DNA from 3 places in the Rathayibacter tritici genome. Region 1 is predicted to be linked to each of the others. Evidence: predicted binding sites of a transcription regulator. Region 1 holds the regulator's gene; each other region holds the start of a gene.

Region 1 (4,433 bases):
TGAGCGCCAGCCGACCGCCGACGAGGAAACCTGCGGAGTCTAGCGATTCGTCGATGTAGTGGTGCGCCACGGCTCAGCCGAGGAAGCGGTCGCGGAGCTTGGAGAACAGGCCCTGCTGGAAGTGCGTCAGCGCGGGCTTCTGCGGCTTGTAGTGCTTGGCGAGCTCCTGGACCAGCTCCCGCTCGCGGTGCCCCAGCTTCGTCGGGGTGACGACCTGGATGCCGATGCGCAGATCGCCGCGTCCGCTGCCGCGCAGCCGCGTCACTCCGCGGCCCTTGATGGTGACGATCTCGGTGCTCTGCGTACCCGGCTTGATCTCGATCTCGATGTCGCCGTCGAGGGCTTTGAGCGACGCGGTCGACCCGAGGATCGCGTCCGTCATCTGCACCTCCAGGGTGCAGAGCAGGTCGTCGCCGTTGCGGCTGAAGACGTCGTGGTGCTTGACCTTGATCTCGAGATAGAGGTCGCCGTTGGGGCCGCCGGCCGGGCCGACCTCGCCACTGCCGGGCATCTGTAGGCGCAGTCCTGTGTCGACACCCGCGGGGACGTCGACGGGGATGGTGCGGCGCGCGCGGACGCGGCCCTGGCCCTGGCAGGTGGAGCAGGGCGTCGCGATGACGGTGCCGTAGCCGCGGCAGGTGCCACAGGGGCTGGCGGTCATCACGTTGCCCAGGAGCGAGCGGACCGTGCGCTGGATCTGACCGGAGCCGTGGCAGATGTCGCAGGTGACCGGCGAGGTGCCGGGCTGGCAGCACGAGCCCTGGCAGGTCTCGCAGAGCACAGCGGTGTCCACCTCGAGGTCGCGGTGCGCGCCGAAGACGACCTCGTCGAGCGAAACCTCCACCCGCAAGAGGGCATCCTGCCCACGCTCGCGGCGGGAGCGCGGCCCGCGGGACGAGCCCTGCGCGCCCTGTCCGAAGAAGGTCTCGAAGATGTCGCCGAAGCCGCCGAAGCCTTGACCGCCACCGCCGAAGCCCTCCTGCGGGCCGCGGTCGTACTGCGCCCGCTGCTGCTCGTCGCTCAGGACGTCGTAGGCGTGCGTGACGAGCTTGAAGCGCTCGGAGGCGTCGCTGCTCGGGTTGACGTCGGGGTGCAGCTCGCGGGCGAGTCGGCGGTACGCCTTCTTGATCTCGTCGGCGGAGGCGTCGCGGTCGACGCCCAGCACTTCGTAGTGATCGGCCACAGGTGGCTTCGTCCTTCGTTCGTGGGTCGATGGGGCGGGCACTGCGCGCCCGAGGGAACCGGCGGGGCCGGGAGGTCTGGCCTACTCCTCGCCGAGGAGGCGGGAGAGGTAGCGGGCGACGGCGCGCACCGCCGTGATGTTCCCGGAGTAGTCCATCCGGATCGGGCCGAGCACGCCCAGGCGCGAGACCTGGCCGCCCCCGGTGTTGTAACCGCTGGTGAGCACGGAGGTCTCCTGCAGGCCGAACGGCGCGTTTTCGCGGCCGATGCGCACCGAAATGCCTCGGGGATCAGGCGTCATCTCGGCGAACAGGCGCAACAGCTCCACCTGCTCCTCGATCGCCTCGAGCACCGGGTAAATGCTGCCCGAGAAGTCCTCCTCGGTGCGGACGAGGTTGGCGGCGCCGGCCATCACCAGGCGGTCCTGACGGTTGGCACCGACCTGCTCGAGCAGGGTCTGCACGATCGGCGCCAGCATGGGAGCCCGCTCCGGGCTGAACCGCTCGGCGACCGAGCCGAGCGTCTCGGCCGCCTGCTGAAGGCCGAGGCCGAGCACGGCCGTGTTGAGCTTGGCGCGGATCTCGCCCAGGAGCGCGTCGTCGATGTCCTCCGGGGTCTCGAGCACGCGCTGGTCGACCCGGCCCGTGTCGGTGATCAGCACCGACAGGAGCCGGCGCGGAGCGAGGGCGACGAGCTCCACGTGGCGCAGCCGCGCGGCTCCGAACGACGGATACTGCACGAGCGCGACGCTGTTGGTGAGCTGCGAGAGCAGGCGCACGGTCTTGACCAGCACCTCGTCGAGGTCCGGGCTCTGACCGAGGAAGGTCTCGATCGCCTGCCGCTGGGCTGAGGTGAGCGGTCGCAGGTCGGCGAGCTGGTCGACGAAGAGGCGATAGCCCTTGTCGGTCGGGACGCGGCCGGAGGAGGTGTGCGGAGCGGCGATCAGCTCCTCCTCCTCGAGCTGGGCCATCTCGTTGCGGATGGTCGCGGCCGAGACACCGAACGCGTGCCGCTCGACGATCGACTTGGAGCCGACCGGCTCTCGGTGTGCGACGTAGTCCTGCACGATCACGCGCAGGACCTGGAGACCGCGCTCCGTCACCATACGACCGACCTCCCGCCGGACTCCGAGTGCCCGCGGGCACGACCGTCTGCGGCGCGCGCGCCGCGCGGAGCCTGGCACTCCGCAACTCTGAGTGCCAATCATAACCGGGTGACAGACGACGGGACGAGGTTGCGCCGGTATCGGCCGGGTTCGGCCCTCTGAGCGGCCTGTGGAGGAGCATCGTCGTCCCTGCGGAAGCACAGCCCGCGCTGCCACGTGCGGACGCGGCCGCCGCATGCCACGATGGACGCCGAGCGCTCGGGGATGCCCGGCGCCGACGTCGGAACGGAGACCATCATGTCGGCCACCCCTCCCCCGCCCCCCGCCTACGGCACACCGGCTGCACAGCTGAACCCCGCGGACGAGAAGACCTGGGCCGTCCTCACGCACGTGATCGGCATCTTCTTCAACTTCTTGCCGTCGCTGATCGTCTTCCTGGTCTTCAAGGGCCGCGGACCGTTCCTGGAGGCGCACGCGAAGTCGGCACTGAACTTCCAGCTCACCATGCTGATCGCGTACGTGGCCGGGACGATCCTGTCCTTCGTGCTGGTCGGCTTCATCGTGTTCATCGTGGTGCCGATCCTGGTGATCGTGTTCGCGATCATCGCCTCGGTGCGGGCTAGCGCGGGTGAGTACTACACGTACCCGCTCAGCATCCCGTTCTTCAAATAGCGGCGGGTTCGGGGCGGCCTCAGCCGTCGGTGAGACGGCGCACCACCGCGTCGGCCAGCAGCCGGCCGCGCAGCGTCAGCACCACGCGGCCCTGCAGTGCGGCCCGGCCGTCGATCAGGCCATCGGCGATGAGACCCGCCACGTCGCTCCGCCGCTCCGGGTGGATCGAGGCGATCGGCAGGCCGTCGGCCAGACGAGATCGCAGCAGTACGTCCTCCACCTGCCGCGTGCTCGCGTCGAGCGTTTCGCGCCCGGCAGCCGGTGACGCGCCCGCGCTCAGCCGGTCGGCATAGGCCGCGGGGTGCTTCACATTCCACCAGCGCACGCCACCGACGTGGCTGTGCGCCCCCGGACCGATCCCCCACCAGTCGTGGCCGAGCCAGTAGGAGAGGTTGTGCCGCGAGCGGTGCGCGTCGTCCCGCGCCCAATTGCTGACCTCGTACCAGGAGTAGCCCGCCGCGGCCAGGCGCGCGTCCGCGAGCTCGTACATGTCGGCGGTCAGGTCGTCGTCCGGGGTCGCGACCTCGCCGCGGCGGATCTGCCGGGCGAGCTTCGTGCCGTCCTCGACGATCAGCGCATAGGCCGAAAAGTGGTCCGGCCGGTTGGCAAGCGCGGAGTCGAGCGAGCGCTCCCAGTCGGCCAGCGACTCCCCCGGCGTGCCGTAGATGAGGTCGAGGCTGACCTGCAGGCCGGCCTCCCGCGCCCACTCGACCACGAGCGGCACCCGCTCCGGGTCGTGGGTGCGCTCGAGAGTGGCGAGCACGTGCGGCACGGCCGACTGCATCCCGAAACTCACCCGCGTGAAGCCGGCCTCGGCCAGCGCCCGCAGGTACGCGGCGTCGACGGAGTCGGGGTTCGCCTCCGTCGTCACTTCGGCATCGGCGGCGAGGCCGAAGTGGGAGCGCAGGCCGGCCAGCATCCGCACCAGATCGCCCGCGGGCAGGAGCGTGGGTGTCCCTCCGCCGAAGAAGACCGTGCGGGCTGGGCGGTGGGGCAGGCCCGCACGCGCAAGAACTCCGGCGCCGAGGGCCATTTCGGTGATCGCCTCGTCGGCGTAGTCCTGCTTCTTCGCCCCCCGGAGCTCCGTCGCGGTGTAGGTGTTGAAGTCGCAGTAGCCGCAGCGGACCCGGCAGAACGGTACGTGCACGTACAGGCCGAGGTCGCGGTCCTCGACGCCGTCGGCGACGGATGCGGGCAGACCGCCGTCCGGCGGGGCGGGGTCGGCGATCGGGAGGGCGCTCCCCACGTCAGCTGACGCGCGCGGGGAGCAGCGCGCGGAGGTACTTCGCAACCTGGCGCTTCTGCACGGCACGCAACACGGGCGCACCCAGGCGGTACAGGCGGGTGGAGGGGCGCGAGAAGACGCGGATGACGAGCCAGACGGAGTCGTCGGCGCGCTTCTCGACGACGAACGACTCCTCGCCGCTCTCAGGGTGGCCCTCGAGGGTGCCGTAGGCGAAGCCGACCTGGTCGG
Region 2 (4,433 bases), 1.1 Mb from region 1:
CTCGCTGCCGTCATCATTGGCTTCGCCGCCATCATCATCTCCATCATCGCGTTCGTCGTGTTCTTCTCGATCGCGGCGACGATTCCCGCCACCGGGTACTGATCGACCGGCCCCGGGGGCACCAGCACCGCCAGGAGGACACCGTGACCGACGACACCGCGCCCACACCGCCGCCCGCGCCGTTCCCGCCTCCTCTCGGCGAGCCGTCGGCGGCCTCCCCGCCGCCACCGGCTGCCGCCGACCCCTACCCGGGACTCCCGTCCCACCGGCCGCCGATGAACGCGCTGGCGATCGCTGCGCTGGTCTGTGCTCTCCTGGGCCTGGCCCCGGCCGCGATCGTGCTGGGTCACGTCGGTTTCGCCCAGGCCGGGCGCTCCGGCCAGCGGGGCAGAGGCCTGGCCGTCGCCGGCTTCGTGCTCGGCTACCTCGCGCTCATCCTTGCTGTGATCGCGTCGATCGCCTGGACCGCCTTCGTCGGCGACTTGCGCGACGGCGGGTACCTGCCCGCCTGATCCGGCGAACGTCCCCCGCCGCTCGCTCGGGCGCTGGCTAGACTCGCGCCATGAGCGACGACAGCACCCGTCCCAGCCCCGGCTCCGACGACCCGCACAGCTCCGTCCCGGTCCCGCCCATCCCCCCGGTCCCGCCCGCTCCGCCCTCGCGTGCGGCGCGGCCGCTCGCCGACTCCGCGCCGCAGGCCTACGGCTCGCCGCCGCCGTCCGCGCCGGGCCCCGCCGCCGACGCGCCGCCCCGCTACCCGTCCGCGTACGAGCCGGCACCGGTCGTCCCGCGCACGCTGAGCCTGGTCGGGATGATCCTGGGCATCGTCGGCCTGGTCATCACGATTTTCGCCTGGGGCCTCGGTTTCCTGCTGTCGGCTCCGGCCGTCGTACTCGGCTTCCTCGGACGCCGTCGCGAGCCGGGTGCCCGCGGATTCGCGCTGACCGCGATCATCACCGGGTTCGCCGGCATTGTCCTCTCATTGATCTTCCTCGCGATCACGATCGTGTTCGTCGTGGTAGCGGTCGCCGCCGGGAACTCCGACTACTGACCGGAGGTGGGGCGCTCCACGCGCTCCGCGAGGAGGGCGCGGTGGCGCCCGGCGATCCGCGTCAGGATCAGCACGGCGCTGGTCCGTCCCGCGAGGCCCAGGCGTTTGCGGAAGCGGGCCGGATCGACGTCGACCCCGCGCTTCTTGATGTCGAGCACGCCGATGCCGCGCGAGCGCAGCTCCTTCGACAGAGTGCGCTCGTCCAAGGGCAGCTCGGCGAGGACGCGGAAGCTGCGGAGAAAGGGTGAGACGGCCGCTTCGTCGCCGGTCAAGTAGGCGATGCCGGGTGAGAGCATCCGCGAGCCGCTCGCGCGGGCGAGGTCACCCAGCAGCCGCGCGCGGATGGCGGAGCCGTCCGGCTCGTGGATGTAGCCGCCGAGCTCGCCGACCTCCTCGTCCTCGCTGTCGCCGGTCGCGGTGAGCTCTGCCGACCCGGCCGAGCCGAGCAGGAGCGCGGAGCGGCCCACGCCCGGCCGGGCAAGTGCGCCGAACCACAGTCCCGTCTCGACCAGCTCGCCCTCCACCGAGACCCACTGCGCCTCCGCATCGCGGGGTAGGCGCTCACGGTCGAAGCCGGGACCCACTTTCACGCCCACCGGGCGGTGCTCGGCGAGGCCGAACGCGAACTGCAGCGAGGGGGAGTAGTCGTCCGGATTCTCGAGTCGGCGGGTCTCGCGATGGCCGGCCGTGCGCCGGGCCGGATCGAGGTAGACAGCGTCGAAACCGTCGAGGTCGAAGGCCTCGGCCGTCGCGTGCACGGCCCGCGCTGCGGGGAACGGGGCGAGATTGAAACTGGCGAGGGTCGCCGTCACCTCGTCGGCCTCGACTGCGGTGACCGCTAGGTCGATGGCGGCCATCGCGAGGGCGTCGCCGCCGATACCGCTGCCGAGGTCGGCGATGCGCGTCGCTCCCGCGGCAACGAAGCGGCCAGCGTGCAGGGCGGCGACGCGCAGGCGGGTCGCCTGCTCCAGCCCGGCATCGGTGAAGAGCATGGAGCGGGCGAACTCGCCGAACTTCGCCTCCGCCTTCTGCCGCAGCCGCGCCTGTGTCAGCACCGCGGAGACGAGGACGGGGGAGTGGCCGGCCGCGCGCAGGCGGGCGACGGCCCGCACCAGGTCGTCCGACCGGTAGCCGTCGAGGGAGCCCAGGAGCCGCAGGCCCTCGGGGGAGAGGAGCTCGACCAGCTCATCGCGTTGCATCCGGCCATGCTAGGCCACGCCCTGTGGCCGATCCGGCGCCCTGCTTGGCACTCTGATTGCACGAGTGCCAGCGAAGCCCCTACGATGGATCTAGCACTCTCGGAGCGTGTGTGCCAGAACCGCGTTCCGCCCACATCGTCGTCAAGAAAGAGGTCAACCGTGTCGGTGTCCATCAAGCCGCTCGAAGATCGCATCGTTATCAAGCAGGTCGAGGCGGAGCAGGTGACCGCTTCCGGTCTCGTCATCCCCGATACCGCCAAGGAGAAGCCGCAGGAGGGCGAAGTCGTCGCCGTCGGGCCGGGTCGCATCGACGACAACGGCAACCGCGTGCCGCTCGACGTCGCCGTCGGCGACAAGGTGATCTACTCCAAGTACGGCGGAACCGAGGTCAAGTTCGGTGGCGATGACCTCCTGGTCCTCTCCGCCCGCGACGTCCTCGCGGTCGTCGTCCGCTAATCAGCACCCCCGCAGGGGCCCGTCGACCTCGGTCGGCGGGCCTCTGCGTCGTTCCCGGTCCTCCTCGCGACCAGTGGCCTGATCCGACGGGTGCAGCGCCGTTCGGCCACCCTGTGCCTGCGTAGCATCGGGGGAGTGTCCAGCTCCCACCCCACTGCCGAGTCCGCCTCGTCGACCACGGGTGCGCCCGTCGGCGAGGCAGTGGAGGCGCCTGCGGCCACGAAGGACTCGAGCCCGATGTCCGGCACCGGCCTGATCTTCGCCTTCTCGGCCTACCTGCTGTGGGGCGCGATGCCCCTGTACTTCATTGCGATGGCGCCGGCGTCCCCGTTCGAGATCGTCGCCTTCCGCGTGCTCTTCTCGCTCGTCTTCTGTGCGATCCTGCTCACGGTGCTCCGCGGCTGGCGCTCCTTCGGCGCTGTGGTGCGCCGCCCCCGCATGCTCGGAGTGATGGCGATCGCCGGCGTGCTGATCTACATCAACTGGCAGGTCTACGTGATTGCCACGACCACAGGCCACGTGATCGAGGCGGCGCTGGGCTACTTCATGAATCCGCTGGTGACGGTGCTGTTGGGCGTGCTGGTGCTGCGCGAGCGCCTCCGTCCGTTGCAGTGGGTTGCAATGGGCGTCAGCGCGGTGGCCGTGCTCGTCATTGCGGTGGGCTACGGATCATTCCCCTGGATCTCCCTCGCCCTCGCCTTCTCTTTCGGCTTCTACGGCCTGGTGAAGAGCCGGGTGGGCGGCACGGTGGATGCCGTCGGCGGCCTGACGCTCGAGACCCTCTGGCTGACTCCGCTCGCCATCGTCCAACTCATCGTGGTCGGATCCACGGTCGGGCTCACCCTGACGACCGAGGGGACCGGGCATGCGCTGATCCTCGCCTCCGCCGGCGTCGTCACGGCCGTCCCGCTGCTCCTGTTCGCCGGCGCCGCCCGCCGGCTGCCGCTCTCGATCGTCGGTTTCGTGCAGTATCTGACGCCGTTCCTGCAATTCCTGGTCGGCGCGTTCGTGCTGCACGAGGAGATGCCGCTGGAGCGCTGGATCGGCTTCGCGCTGGTGTGGGCGGCCCTGGCGATCTTCTCAGGCGATCTCGTCGCTGCCGAGCGCAGGCGGCGCCGTTCCGCTGTCTGATCTGCGGAACGCGTCGTCCTGACGCGGTGCGACAGCGGAAAGGTAACGATCCGGTCGCGAAACGTATTGGTAACATCCCTGTATTGTTCACGGCTGCTTCTAAGGTTAGGTTGGCCGAGCGGTTGCCACCGGCGCCGCTCCCACTGACACACACCTTTCAAGGAGCAACATGGGCGTTTACGCGAAGGCCGGCTCGGCCCGCGCGCGGTCCCTCCGGGCAACCCTCGGCGGCGTCGCCATTCTGGGCGCCAGCGCTCTCGTCCTCGCTGGCTGCGCCAGCGGTGGCGACAGCGGATCGGGCGGCGACAGCGGTTCGGGCGACCTGTCCCTGAAGATCGGCACGATCCTCCCGCAGACCGGCACTCTTGCCGTCCTCGGCCCGCCCGAGATCGCGGGCGTCGACCAGGCTGTTGTCGACATCAACGCCGCCAAGGCCGGCATCACGATCGAGGCGGAGCAGAAGGACTCGGGCGACACCACGACCGACATCGCGACCCAGTCCGCGACCTCGCTGATCGCCGACAACGTCTCGGCGATCATCGGCGCGGCGTCCTCGGGCGTCTCGAAGACCTTCATCGACCAAGTGACCCAGGCGG
Region 3 (4,433 bases), 1.1 Mb from region 1:
TGGAAGTCGCCCAACGGCACGATCCGCAACATTCTCGGCGGCGTGATCTTCCGCGAGCCGATCATCATCTCGAACATTCCGCGCCTGGTTCCGGGCTGGAACAAGCCGATCATCATCGGGCGCCACGCATTCGGCGACCAGTACCGCGCCACCGACTTCGTCTTCAAGGGCAAGGGCACGCTCACCGTCGAGTTCACGCCCGAGGACGGCTCCGAGCCGATGAAGTTCGAGGTCTACAAGGCCCCCGACGACGGCATCGCGCAGGTCCAGTACAACCAGGACGCCTCGATCCGCGACTTCGCTCGCTCGTCCCTGAACTACGGCCTCTCGCGCAACTACCCGGTCTACCTCTCGACCAAGAACACGATCCTCAAGGCCTACGACGGGCGCTTCAAGGACATCTTCGAGGAGATCTTCGAGACCGAGTTCAAGGAGCGCTTCGACGCCGCCGGTCTCACGTACGAGCACCGCCTCATCGACGACATGGTCGCCTCGGCCATGAAGTGGGAGGGCGGCTACGTCTGGGCCTGCAAGAACTACGACGGCGACGTCCAGTCCGACACCGTCGCCCAGGGCTTCGGATCGCTCGGCCTGATGACCTCGGTGCTCTCCACTCCCGACGGAAGCGTCGTCGAGGCGGAGGCGGCGCACGGCACGGTCACGCGCCACTATCGCCAGCACCAGGCGGGAAAGCCCACCTCGACCAACCCGATCGCCTCGATCTACGCCTGGACGCGCGGCCTCGCGCACCGCGGCACGCTGGACGGCAACCAGGAGCTCATCGACTTCTCGCTCACGCTCGAGGACGTGGTCATCACGACGGTCGAGTCCGGAAAGATGACGAAGGACCTCGCCCTGCTCGTCGGCCCCGAGCAGGGCTGGCAGACGACCGAGGAGTTCCTCGCGACCCTCGACGAGAACCTGAAGGTGCGCATGTCGGCCTGACCGCCGGTTCTCACGAGAGTGCCCGGCTCGCACGGATCCAGCGAGCCGGGCACGTCGCCGCAGTCAGGTCTCGGGGCGCGGGCACCTCAGAGTGCTCGGGCGAGCTGCTGCATCGCGCGCAGCGGATCCGGACCGGACGGCATCAGCACCACGCTCGACGCTCCCGCATCGTGCAGCTGGGCGATGCGTCGCCGGGCGTCATCGGGGGCGCCCACGACGGACAGCTGGTCCAGCCAGGCCTCGGGCAGGTCGCGGACAAAGGCGGCTCGATCGATGCTTCTCGCGCGCAGCCGTGCGAACTCGTCGGCGAAGGGGAGCGGCTCGATGTGCGGAGCCCAGTCGGGCTCGCCGATCCACTCCAGTCCTGGCCGCACCGCGTCGCGGGCGGCGGCGGGGTCGTCATCCACGGCGGCGACGGAGTAGGCGACGATCCGACCGGCGGTGCCGAGGTGGTGGCGGGCCACCGCCAGATACTCCGGAGTGACGGGCTCGGCCAAGACGGCCCCGTCGGCGATCCGGCCCGCCAGCGCGAGCGACTTCGGCCCGCGGACGCCGGCGAGCAGCGGTGGCACCACAGCGGGCGGTGACTCCAGCGCGAGGTCGTCCACGTGGACGTAGCGACCGGACCGAGTGGTCCGCTCGCCGCTGAGCAGCGAGCGGATCGCGTCGAACTGCTCCTCGAGCAGAGTGAGCGGGCTCTGCGGCCAGACGCCGATGCCGCGCATCCACTGCGGCATGCCGTGACCGATGCCGGCGTGGATCCGGCCGGGGAACAGTTCGGCGAGGGTGCCGAGCTCCATCGCGGTGAAGGCAGCGGTGCGGACGGCTGCGGGCAGGATGCCGATGCCGACGACGATCCTCTCGGTCGCCGCGAGAACGGCGCCGGCCTGGGCGATACCGCCGCGGAAGCCGAGGTCCTCGACGAGCCAGAGTTCGTCGAACCCGAGCTCCTCGGCGCGGCGGGCGTAGTCGAGCACCTCGGCGGCGGGCAGATCACGGGGGAGCAGGACACCGACAGCGGTGTCGAAGGATGGGGCGCGCATCCGGCCAGCGTAGGGCCTGCGGGCACGAGGAGGGCCCGCGCGCTCTGACGCGCACGGGCCCCCGAATGATGTCTGCTACTCGGCGCTCGCCTCGCCGATCCGCACCTGCTCGGGGCGGGCGCTCGAGACGACTTCGATGCGGCGCGGGCGCGCCTTCTCGCTGACGGGGATCGTCACCGAGAGCACGCCGTTGTCGTAGGACGCCGCGATGCGCTCGGTGTCGACGCCCTGGCCGAGGCTCAGCTGGCGGACGAACGTTGCCGATTGGCGCTCGCGGGTGATCCAGGTGACGTCGTCAGCGCTCGCGACGGTGCGCTGAGCGCGGATGGTCAGGAGCTGACCGTCGACGTCGACGTCGACCGAACCCGGGTCGATGCCGGGCAGGTCGGCGGTGAGGACGTAGTGGTCGCCGTCGCGGTAGAGGTCGATCGGCATCCGGCGGGGCCCCTGGCCGGAGCCGAGGAGCGCGCTGGCAAGGCGGTCGAGTTCGCGGGCGGGGTCGTAGGTGAGAGCCATTGAGATCACTCCATTCGGTCGTGCAACGAAGAGTTTCAAGAGTTGAGCCGATCCGGCTCAACACCACAAAATTTAGCACTCCACCCGGGAGAGTGCCAAGTTGCGATGTCCCCGAATCGGTCACTTCGTTACCTACTCGTAACAAAGCTGGGCAATTGAGTTCGTAGGGTCGGTTCTGCGTGGAAACCGATCCGGTTTCCAGCGACTGTGAGTAAGGACATCGTTTGCCGATCCACCTGTCCCATCGTCCACCCGTCCGCCGCGCTGGAAGGCGCATCCTCGCGGGCTTCGCCGTCCTTGGAGTCGCCGCGACGGCGGCCTTCGCCAGCACCGGCGCCAGCGCCGCCCCTCTCGCCGGAACCGCATCACTCGTCGGCGGGCTCTCCACCGGCCAGAGCTTCGATGACGGCGATTACGTCGTCACCCTGGTCGAGCCCTCCGCGGCTACCTACCAGGGCACGGACGCCCGCTTCGCCCGCACCGCCCCCGCGGAGGGCGCGCAGCTGCAGGCCGCCTCCGCACCAGTGGAGGACTACTCCGCTCACCTCGAGCAACGCCAGCAGGATGTGGCCTCCGCGGTCGACGCTGCCATCGGCTACCACTACACCGTCGCCCTCAACGGCTTCTCGGCGAGCCTCTCCGGCGAGCAGGCGGGCGAGCTCGCGAGCCGCCGCGACGTCGCTCAGGTCCGCAAGGTCGAGAATCTGAAGCTCGATCGTGCCGCGCAGACGGCGCCGCCCGCCGAGACCGCCGCCGGCATCCCGGTGCCCGACACCGGACAGCAGCGCTCGACCGATTTCCTCGGCCTCGAGGGCGAGAACGGCGTCTGGCAGAAGCTGGGCGGCGTCGACAAGGCGGGCGCAGGCGTCGTCGTCGGCGTCATCGACTCCGGCATCGCACCCGAGAACCCCTCCTTCGCGGGCCCGCCCCTGGCGACCTCGCCCGGAGCGGCCCCCTCGACGGACGGCACCACCACCTCCTTCGTGAAGTCGGACGGCGGAACCTTCGTCGGCTCCTGCTCGCCGGGGCTTCCCGCCTCCGAGCAGTGGAACGGCGACGAGTGCAACCAGAAGCTGATCAGCGCCCGCTGGTTCCTCGGGGACGAGAAGGTCGGCTCGAAGGACCACCCCGAGTATCGCTCCCCGCGCGACGGCGGCGGACACGGCTCGCACACTGCGAGCACTGCCGCCGGCAACAACGGCGTCGAGGCCAGCGTCGACGGCTACGACTACGGGCGGATTTCCGGCGTCGCGCCGGCCGCGAAGGTCGCCGCCTACAAGGTCTGCTGGAACGGACCCAACGACGACGACTTCTGCTCCGGGTCGGGCATCCTCGCCGCCATCGACGCCGCGACCAAGGACGGCGTCGATGTCATCAACTTCTCGATCGGCGGCGGCGCGGCCATCTCGACCCTGACCACGATCGACGAGGCGTTCCTCAACGCCGCCGCCGCGGGTGTGTTCGTCGCGGCCTCGGCCGGCAATGCCGGTGCGGGCGCCTCCACCCTCGACCACGCGTCGCCCTGGTACACCACGGTCGCCGCATCCTCCATCCCGACCTACACCGCGACCGCCACCCTCGGTGACGGCCAGAAGTTCGTCGGAGGATCCATCTCGGTCCACGACGACGTCACCGGACCGCTGGTCACCAGCGCCGATGTCGTCCGGCCCGGCACCGAGAACCCCACTCTTTGCGAGAGCGGCACGCTCGACCCCGACAAAGTGAAGGGCAAGGTAGTCGCCTGCACGGCGGGTGTCACCGCGCGCCTGTCGAAGTCGGTCGAGGTCGAGCGGGCCGGCGGCATCGGCATGCTGCTGCTCAACCCGACCCCGAACGCTCTGCACGTCGATGACCACTCGGTCCCGAGCATCCAGATCGACTCGCAGGCCTACCAGGCCATCACCGCCTACGCCGGCACCGCCGGTGCGA

The links. The regulator HrcA, encoded in region 1, represses chaperone genes, less so after heat shock. The targets are predictions, from matches to a motif close to TTNGCACTCGNNNNNNNCGAGTGCNAA.
Positions count from the first base shown of each region.
Region 2: the regulator HrcA is predicted to act here: its motif matches at 2,295-2,321, upstream of groES (co-chaperone GroES).
Region 3: the regulator HrcA is predicted to act here: its motif matches at 2,577-2,603, upstream of A6122_RS03550 (Hsp20/alpha crystallin family protein).

Region 1 covers NZ_CP015515.1:1,815,417-1,819,849, forward strand. The annotation lists gene A6122_RS08295 (16S rRNA (uracil(1498)-N(3))-methyltransferase) at 1-70, opposite strand, end outside; gene dnaJ (molecular chaperone DnaJ) at 74-1,183, opposite strand; gene hrcA (heat-inducible transcriptional repressor HrcA) at 1,265-2,287, opposite strand; gene A6122_RS08310 (DUF4870 domain-containing protein) at 2,531-2,959, shown strand; gene hemW (radical SAM family heme chaperone HemW) at 2,979-4,205, opposite strand; gene A6122_RS08320 (DUF1990 family protein) at 4,207-4,433, opposite strand, start outside.
Region 2 covers NZ_CP015515.1:680,935-685,367, forward strand. The annotation lists gene A6122_RS03230 (DUF4190 domain-containing protein) at 1-102, shown strand, start outside; gene A6122_RS17100 (DUF4190 domain-containing protein) at 144-512, shown strand; gene A6122_RS03240 (DUF4190 domain-containing protein) at 563-1,051, shown strand; gene A6122_RS03245 (class I SAM-dependent methyltransferase) at 1,045-2,250, opposite strand; gene groES (co-chaperone GroES) at 2,410-2,706, shown strand; gene rarD (EamA family transporter RarD) at 2,944-3,837, shown strand; gene A6122_RS03260 (ABC transporter substrate-binding protein) at 4,007-4,433, shown strand, end outside.
Region 3 covers NZ_CP015515.1:752,277-756,709, forward strand. The annotation lists gene A6122_RS03540 (NADP-dependent isocitrate dehydrogenase) at 1-945, shown strand, start outside; gene A6122_RS03545 (LLM class flavin-dependent oxidoreductase) at 1,032-1,988, opposite strand; gene A6122_RS03550 (Hsp20/alpha crystallin family protein) at 2,064-2,504, opposite strand; gene A6122_RS03555 (S8 family serine peptidase) at 2,729-4,433, shown strand, end outside.